Labrys monachus: one gene and its partner. The protein of the gene in region 1 interacts with the protein of each later gene in a pairwise test. Links are inferred from orthologs where the notes say so. Each region holds a gene or a part of one and is shown on either strand. Other genes may lie near its edges.

Region 1 (3,815 bases):
GTGCGGGGTGACCAGGCCGGGCAGCCGCGCGAGCCTCTCCCAGCGCCAGCCGAAGAACTCCTGCGGCTCGCCCGTCGGCAGGTTGACCACGTCGATCTCGCCGTCGTCGCCCTCGAAGCGGAAGGCGACCCAGCGCTGCTTCTGGCCACGGAAGGGCGACAATTTGTGCCGCGGGCCGTCATAGGGCGGGAAGTCGTAGTCCCACCAGTCCGGCGTCACCGCGAGCAGGGCCGCCGAGCGCACATTGGTTTCTTCCCACAATTCGCGCCGCGCCGCGGCGACGATGTCCTCGCCCTCGTCGATGCCGCCCTGCGGGCATTGCCATTCGAAGCCGGGGACGATCAGCTCGGGGCCCGAGGTCTTCGCCCGGCCGACCAGGACGAGGCCCTGGCTGCTGAACAGGGCGATGCCGACATTCGGCCGGTAGGGGAGCGCCTGGCCCGTCATCGGACGAGGAAGCGGAAGGCGTCGACGACGTTGCGGTAGACGCCGGCCTTGAAGGGGATGACGAGGTCCGGCAGCGCCTCCAGCGGCTGCCAGCGCCATTGGTCGAATTCGGCCTTGAACCGGCCCTCGCCCGGATGGTCGACGTCGATCTCGCTCTCCTGCCCGGTGAAGCGGAAGGCGAACCATTTCTGGATCTGGCCGCGGTAATGCTGCGTCCAGCCGCTGCCGACCATCTCTTCCGGCAGGTCGTAGGCATACCATTCCGGCGCTTCGGCGAGGAACTCGATCGAGCGCACACTGGTCTCCTCATAGAGTTCGCGGATCGCCGCGTCGCGCGGATCCTCGCCCTCGTCGATGCCGCCCTGCGGCATCTGCCACTCGAAGCTGCCGCTGCGCTCGGCCTGGCCGGGTTTCGGCTTGCGCCGCCCGAGCAGGACCTCGCCGGCCGCGTTGAACAGCGCCGCGCCCGCGCAGGGCCGGTAGGGAAGCTTGCTCCGGTCGTTCATGTCTGCCTCGCGTCCTGCCTATTTCTTTGCCGCCGCCTCGATGGCGGGCAGCAGGCGGCCGGCCACGACGTCGTCGCTCAGCGGGCCGACGATCTTGTCGAGGATGACGCCGTCCTTGCCGACCAGGAAGGTCTCCGGCACGCCGTAGACGCCCCAGTCGATGGCCGAGCGGCCATTGGCGTCGACCCCGACGGCGTCGTAGGGATCGCCGAAGGTGCCGAGGAAGCGGCGGGCATTGTCCGGCAGGTCCTTGTAGTTGATGGCGGCGATGCGAACCTTCTTCTGCGCGGCGAGCCGCATCAGCACGGGATGCTCGTCCTGGCAGGGGCCGCACCAGGAGGCGAAGACGTTCACCACCGTCACGCCGCCGGCCTCGAGATCCGCCGTGCCGAGGCCCGGCACCGGCCTGCCGTCGCGCTGCAGGCCGTCGAGCGGCGGCAGCTTCATGTCGGGGACGGTCTTGCCGATCAGCGCCGAGGGCAGCGTGCTCGGGTCGCCCGCGCCGAGCTGGCGCCAGAACAGCAGCGCCAGGGCGGCGAACACCGCGATGGGCAGGAAGGCGAGCCAGCGCCGCCGCGGCCGGACCGGCAGGGCCTGGGTCTCGCTCATCGCGGAGCGCCCTCCGTCCGCGACCGCGAGCGCCGCCTGAGGCCGCGCGCCTCGAGCTCGGCGAGCGTCTTCAGCTGGCTGCGGTAGTCGACCAGGATCCAGGCGGCGAGCGCGGCGATCACCGCGATCGCCAGCCCATAGGCCCATGTGATGAAGGCCCAATGCGGCCCGAGGTCCATGCCGAGGACGACCATGTCAGGCCTCCGCCGGCATCGCGGGCGCCATCGTGGTCGCCACGCCGGCTGCCGCCATCAGGCGCATGGTGCGGATGCGCCGGCGCAGGATCTCGGCCCGCATCGCCATCAGATGCAGGGTGAAGAACAGGCCGGTGAAGGCGAGCGCCATCACCAGGAGCGGCCAGAGCATGGAGGCATCGATGGTCGATCCGCCCATGCGGAACACCGATTCGCCCTGGTGCAGCGTGTACCACCATTCGACCGAGAACTTGATGATGGGGATGTTGACCGCCCCGACCAGCACGAGGACGGCGCAGATCTTGGCGGCGCGGCCGGGGTCCTCGACGCTGTGCCAGAGCGCCAGCAGCGCGAGATACATCAGGAACAGCACGAGGACCGAGGTGAGCCTCGCATCCCAGACCCACCACGTCCCCCACATCGGCTGGCCCCACAGCGAGCCGGTGACGAGGCAGAGCAGAGTGAAGGTCGCGCCGATCGGCGCCGCCGCCTTCATCGCCACCTCGGCGAGCGGATGGCGCCAGACCAGCACCCCGATCGCCGATGCCGACATCACCATCCAGCCGGCCATGCCGAGCCAGGCGAAGGGCACGTGGATGAACATGATCTTCACCGTGGCGCCCTGCTGGTAGTCGTCGGGCGCGATCACGCTGCCATAGATGCCGATCGCGAACAGCACGAGCGTGACGCCGGCCAGCCACGGCAGGATGCGGCCGGCGAGACCCATGAAGACGGTGGGATTGGCGATCTTCCACATGGAGATGTTCTAGACGGGACGAAGCGGCGAAACAATGACGGCGGGAACACAAATACGCGGGATCGCGCAAGATGAAGCATGCCGGCCGGGAGACCGGCCCGCCGGTGGGCGGACCACCCGACCCGCCTGTTATAAAAAACGGCCGGCCCCCTATTCCAGCCCGAACCGGAGCGCCCAGGCCGAGGCGACCGTGCCGAGCACGATCGAGAACAGCGTCATGGCGCAGAGCAGCAGGAAGGGCGGCAGGAACGGCATCGGCCCGGCGATGGCGGCATTGGCGGCGGCGACGCCGAAGATCAGCACGGGGATGGCGAGCGGCAGGATCAGGATCGACAGCAGCAGGCCGCCGCGGCGCAGCGCCACCGTCAGCGCCGCGCCGATGGTGCCGAGGAAGGTGAGCGCGGGCGTGCCGACCAGCAAGGTGAGCGTGACCGCGCCGATGCCGCTCGCGGGCAGGTTGACGAAGAGGCCGAGCAGGGGCGCGGCGACCACCAGCGGCAGGCCGGTCGCGATCCAGTGCGCCAGCGCCTTGACGGCGACCGCCAGTTCCAGCGGCACCGGGCCGAGATGGATGAGGTCGAGCGAGCCGTCGTCGAGATCGGCCTGGAACAGGCGGTCGAGGCCGAGCAGGGTGGCGAGGAGCGCGCCGAGCCAGAGGATGGCCGGGCCGATGCGCGCCAGCAGGTTGAGGTCCGGTCCGACGCCGAAGGGCACGACCGTCACCACCGCCAGGAAGAAGACGACGCCGACCGGCGCGCCGCCGCCGGCCCGCACCGCCAGGCGCAGCTCCCGCACGAGCAGGGCGGACAGCGCCCTCATGCGGCACCGATGGTCAGCACCAGCGCGGGTGCCAGGCCGAGATCGCCATGGGTCGCGGCGAGGATGATGCCGCCGCCGGCGAGATGCTCGCGCATGCGTTCCGACAGGCGGGCCTGCGTCGCCACGTCGAGCGCCGAGGTCGGCTCGTCGAGCAGCCAGACCGGCCGGTACGAGACGAAGAGGCGGCAGAGCGCGAGCCGCCGCTTCTGGCCCGCCGACAGATAGGCGGCGGGCAGGTCGGCCAGGGGCTCGATGGCGAAGAGGTCGAGCGCGTCCTCCGGCGCGAGCGCGGCCCCGCCATAATAGTCGCGCCAGAAGGCGAGGTTCTCCCGCACCGTCAGCGCCGGCTTGAGGGCGTCGGCATGGCCGCAATAATGCATGTGCTCGCCCGAGGGGCGCCCTTCGTCCCCGGACGTCTCGGCCCCCTCCACCACCACCGAGCCGGCCGCCTTCGGCACCAGCCCGGCGATGACGCGCAGGAGG
Region 2 (4,004 bases), 1.8 Mb from region 1 along the record:
GCAGCATGGCTATTCGGCCGGCTGCAAGCGCTGGGCGGCTGCCCGGCGCGCCGGCTTGGGGGCGCCGATGCGCAGCCGCCGGTCCGACAATGACAACGCGCCGCCGAAGGCCATGGCGACGCAGCCCAGCCAGATCAGCGTCACCAGCGGCTTGTCGTAGAGGCGGGCGGCGATGGTGCCGTCGGGCGCCGTCTCGCCCAGCCCGATATAGATCTGGTCGAACCACAGGGTCTTGATGCCGGTTTCGGTCTGCGGCGTCTGGCGCGCCGGATAGAAGCGCTTGGAGGCCTCCATCTGCGCCACGGCGACGCCGCCGCGCCGGATCACGAAGGTCGAGACGGTGGCGCTGAAGTTCGAGCCCTGCCGCGGGCTGGCACCGACATAGGTGGCCTCGTAGCGGCCGAAGGGCACGGTGTCGCCCGGCTTCATCGCCACGATCTTCTCGGATTGCCAGGCGGTGGCGGCGACGATGCCGAGCAGCGTCACGCCGACGCCGAAATGCGCCACGGCGGTGCCGAAGGCCGAACGCGGCAGGCCGGCCGCCCGGCGCAGGCTGGAGGCCGCCGGCTCGCGGAACAGCTTGACGCGCTCGGCGAGCTCGACCACCGCGCCGATCATGATGAAGGCGGCCAGGCCGGCGCCGACCGGGGCGAGGGCCGGCCCGCCGCGCTCGAGCCACAGGGTCAGCAGCCCCATCAGGATGGCGAGGCCGACCGCGACGCCGAGACGCTGCGCGACGCCCTGCAGGTCGCCGCGTTTCCAGGCCAGGAACGGACCGAACGGCATCACCACCAGCATCGCCGCCATCAGCGGGCCGAAGGTGAGGTCGAAGAAGGGGGGCCCCACCGAAATCTTGCCGCCCGTCAGCGCCTCCAGCGCGAGGGGATAGAGGGTGCCGAAGAACACCGCCGAGCAGCTCACCGTCAGCAGGAGATTGTTGAGGATGAGGGCGCCCTCGCGCGAGACGGGGGCGAAGATGCCGCCCTGCTTCAGGGTCGACGCGCGCCAGGCGAAGAGCGACAGGCCGCCGCCGATGAACAGGACGAGGATGGCGAGGATGAAGACGCCGCGCCTGGGATCGGTGGCGAAGGCGTGCACGGAGGTCAGCACGCCCGAGCGCACCAGGAAGGTGCCGAGCAGCGACAGCGAGAAGGTGAGGATGGCGAGGAGGATGGTCCACACCTTCAGCGCGTTGCGCTTCTCCATCACCAGCGCGGAATGGAGCAGCGCGGTGCCGGCGAGCCAGGGCATCAGCGAGGCGTTCTCGACCGGATCCCAGAACCACCAGCCGCCCCAGCCGAGCTCGTAATAGGCCCAATAGGATCCCATCGCGATGCCGAGCGTCAGGAAGAGCCAGGCGATCAGGATCCAGGGCCGCACCCAGCGCGCCCAGGCGGCATCGATGCGGCCCTCGATCAAAGCGGCGGCGGCGAAGGCGAAGGCGATGGAGAAGCCGACATAGCCCAGATAGAGCAGCGGCGGATGGATGGCGAGGCCGATGTCCTGCAGCACCGGGTTGAGGTCGTCGCCCTGCATCGGCGCCGGATCGAGGCGGGCGAAGGGATTAGAGGTGAGGAGGATGAACAGCAGGAAGGCGACGCTGATCCAGGCCTGCACCGCCAGCACCGTCGCCTTCATCGAGGGCGGCAGGTTGCGTCCGAAGGCGGCGACGAGCGCGCCGAAGACGGCGAGGATCGTCACCCACAGCAGCATCGAGCCTTCATGGTTGCCCCAGACGCCCGTCACCTTGTAGAGCATCGGCTTGGCCGAATGGGAATTCTCGACGACGTTGACGAGCGAGAAATCCGAGGTGACGTGCGCATATACGAGCGCGGCGAAGGACAGGCCGATGAAGAGGAGCTGGAACAGCGCCGCCGAGGTGCCGACGCGCATCAGGCCGAGGTCGCCGGTCCGCGCCCCCCAGATCGGCAGCACCGACTGCAGGAGCGCGAGCGTCAGCGCCAGGATGAGAGCGTAATGTCCGGCCTCGGCGATCATGGCTTCTTCCCATAGGCCCCGCCCTCGTCCCAGTGGCCCTGCGCCTTGAGCGCATCGGCCACCTCCTTGGGCATGTATTTCTCGTCGTGCTTGGCGAGGAGGACATCGGCGCGGAACACCCCCGCCCCGTCGACGACGCCTTCGGCGACGACGCCCTGTCCCTCGCGGAAAAGGTCCGGCACGATGCCGGAATAGGTCACCTTGATCGATTTGTTGGTGTCCGTCACGCTGAAGGTGATGGTGGAGGCGCCCTCATGCACCAGCGAGCCCTTTTCGACGAGGCCGCCGAGGCGCCAGCGCTGCGCCGGGTCGACCGCCTTGCCGACGATGTCGCTCGGCGCGGCGAAATAGGACATGGAATTGCCCAGGCTCACCAGCACGAGCGTCACGGCCGCCGCGAGCACCACGCCCGCCGCGCCGATCATCGCCATCCGCCTGCCCTTGCGCGTCACAGCCCGAGAGCCCCCTGCAGATCGTCGAGCGCCTTCAGCGCGTCGGGCGAGGCGGCGAGAGCCTTGCGGGCATCCGCGAGCGCCGTCCGCGCCTGATCACTTTGTCCCAGCACGTTGTAGGCCTTGATCAACCTCATCCATTCCTCGGCTGTACCACCTTGCGACCGCAGCCGCGAGGCGAGACCGGACACCATGCCCTGGATCATTTTGGCGCGGTCGGCGGGCGTCATCGTCTCGGCCGCCGCCACGTCGCCCGGCGACGGTCCGGTCCCGGCCTGCGGCTCGCCGCCGATCCGGGCGATCTCCTTGCGCAGAAATGCGGCGGCCGCAGGGCCGGGAGGCGGCGTGGCGTCGAGCAAAGCCTGCCAGGCCGCGACCGCACCGGCCCTGTCGCCGTCCTGCTCCCTCGCCCGGCCGAGATAATAGCCGGCGCGGTCGTCGCCGGGATCGAGCCGCTGGGCCCGCTGGAAGGCCGCCTTGGCCTCGTCCGTGACCATGCCGCCGGCTTCGGCCACCAGCGCCTCGCCGAAATCGGATTCGCGCCTGGCGGTGGAGCCGAGCAGCCGCAGGGCGTTGGCATAGGCCTGGCGGGCGTCCTGCAGCCGGCCCTCCTTCAGGTAGATCGGCGCCAGCACCTCCCAGCCGCGGCCATCCTGCGGGTTCGCGGCCAGCATCGCCTCGACGCGGGCGACGAGCTCGTCCAGCGAGGCGTTTTCCACGGGTTCGGCGAGCCGGGCGGTCAAAGGCTGGTCCGGCAGAGCCGGCGACCCGAGATGGAGATAGAAACCGAGGCCGCCGAGGGGGACGGCGACCAGGATGACGAGCGAGGCGAGACGATGGCGCCGGGCCGAGAAGGCGCCGGCCGCGGGAGCGCTCTTCGCTGCGGCGTCCGCCTCGATCAGCCGGCGCGACACCTCGACGCGGGCGGCCTGCGCTTCCGTCGGGGCGATGATCCCGCGCGCCTGGTCCCGCTCGATCTCGGCGAGCTGGTCCGTGTAGATGGCGATGTCGGAGGCCTGCGCGCTCACGCCGCCGTCGCGCCGCGCGAGCGGCCACAGCAGGGCCAGGGCGGCGATGCCGGTCATGCCGGCCAGAGCGAACCACAAGAACATTCAGCTTCTCTCGCGCCGGCAGGCCGTCAGGCGCCCGTCAGCGATGGACCATGACGCATAAACCCGCCGGAGGCGGTATCTATTCACACCCGGTGGACCGCGGCGGACCGACGGCCAGGCAGCCCCGACGAGGGATCAGGAATTTCGCCAGCTGCCGTCCGCCTGCCGGCACGCCGTGGCCCGCGCCACGCTCGGCACGCCTTCGACATAGACCGTCTGGGTATAGGGGCGGCACGGCATGCCGTTCTGGTTCGAAAGCGGCCCCGCCACCACGGCGCCGTGGCGCTGGGCGCTTTCGTCGCTCGTCCAGTTGACGCTCTGGCCGGCCTTGCCGTCGAGGGCGCTGAGACGCGCCTGTTCGGCGCGCACGCGGTCGGAATGGTCGAGACCGGCGAGGATCGGGCTGTCGCTGAGCACCGGTCCCGTCGCCAATGCCGGGGTG

The links. Proteins that work in one complex are often made in the same cells at the same time.
Region 2: the proteins of J3R73_RS29830 (region 1) and ccmE interact in binary tests that used the Escherichia coli proteins (3 or more experiments, as listed by UniProt). The link is inferred for Labrys monachus from one-to-one orthologs.

The regions. Positions count from the first base shown.
Region 1 is NZ_JAUSVK010000001.1:6,548,447-6,552,261, reverse strand. The notes cover bases 636-3,424. They hold J3R73_RS29830 (heme ABC transporter permease), read right to left. Parts: upstream 2,514-3,424; coding sequence 1,758-2,513; downstream 636-1,757. Other genes in these bases: ccmA (heme ABC exporter ATP-binding protein CcmA), read right to left, coding at 3,329-3,424; ccmB (heme exporter protein CcmB), read right to left, coding at 2,664-3,323; ccmD (heme exporter protein CcmD), read right to left, coding at 1,559-1,756; J3R73_RS29840 (DsbE family thiol:disulfide interchange protein), read right to left, coding at 972-1,562; J3R73_RS29845 (RNA pyrophosphohydrolase), read right to left, coding at 636-953. Outside these bases: J3R73_RS29850 (RNA pyrophosphohydrolase), read right to left, coding at 1-447; more of J3R73_RS29845, read right to left, coding at 444-635; more of ccmA, read right to left, coding at 3,425-3,815. UniProt on the Escherichia coli protein: Required for the export of heme to the periplasm for the biogenesis of c-type cytochromes.
Region 2 is NZ_JAUSVK010000001.1:4,731,089-4,735,092, forward strand. The notes cover bases 723-3,700. They hold ccmE (cytochrome c maturation protein CcmE), read right to left. Parts: upstream 2,451-3,700; coding sequence 1,995-2,450; downstream 723-1,994. Other genes in these bases: J3R73_RS21615 (heme lyase CcmF/NrfE family subunit), read right to left, coding at 723-1,998; ccmI (c-type cytochrome biogenesis protein CcmI), read right to left, coding at 2,447-3,562; J3R73_RS21630 (RT0821/Lpp0805 family surface protein), read right to left, coding at 3,698-3,700. Outside these bases: J3R73_RS21610 (cytochrome c-type biogenesis protein), read right to left, coding at 1-7; more of J3R73_RS21615, read right to left, coding at 10-722; more of J3R73_RS21630, read right to left, coding at 3,701-4,004. UniProt on the Escherichia coli protein: Heme chaperone required for the biogenesis of c-type cytochromes. Transiently binds heme delivered by CcmC and transfers the heme to apo-cytochromes in a process facilitated by CcmF and CcmH.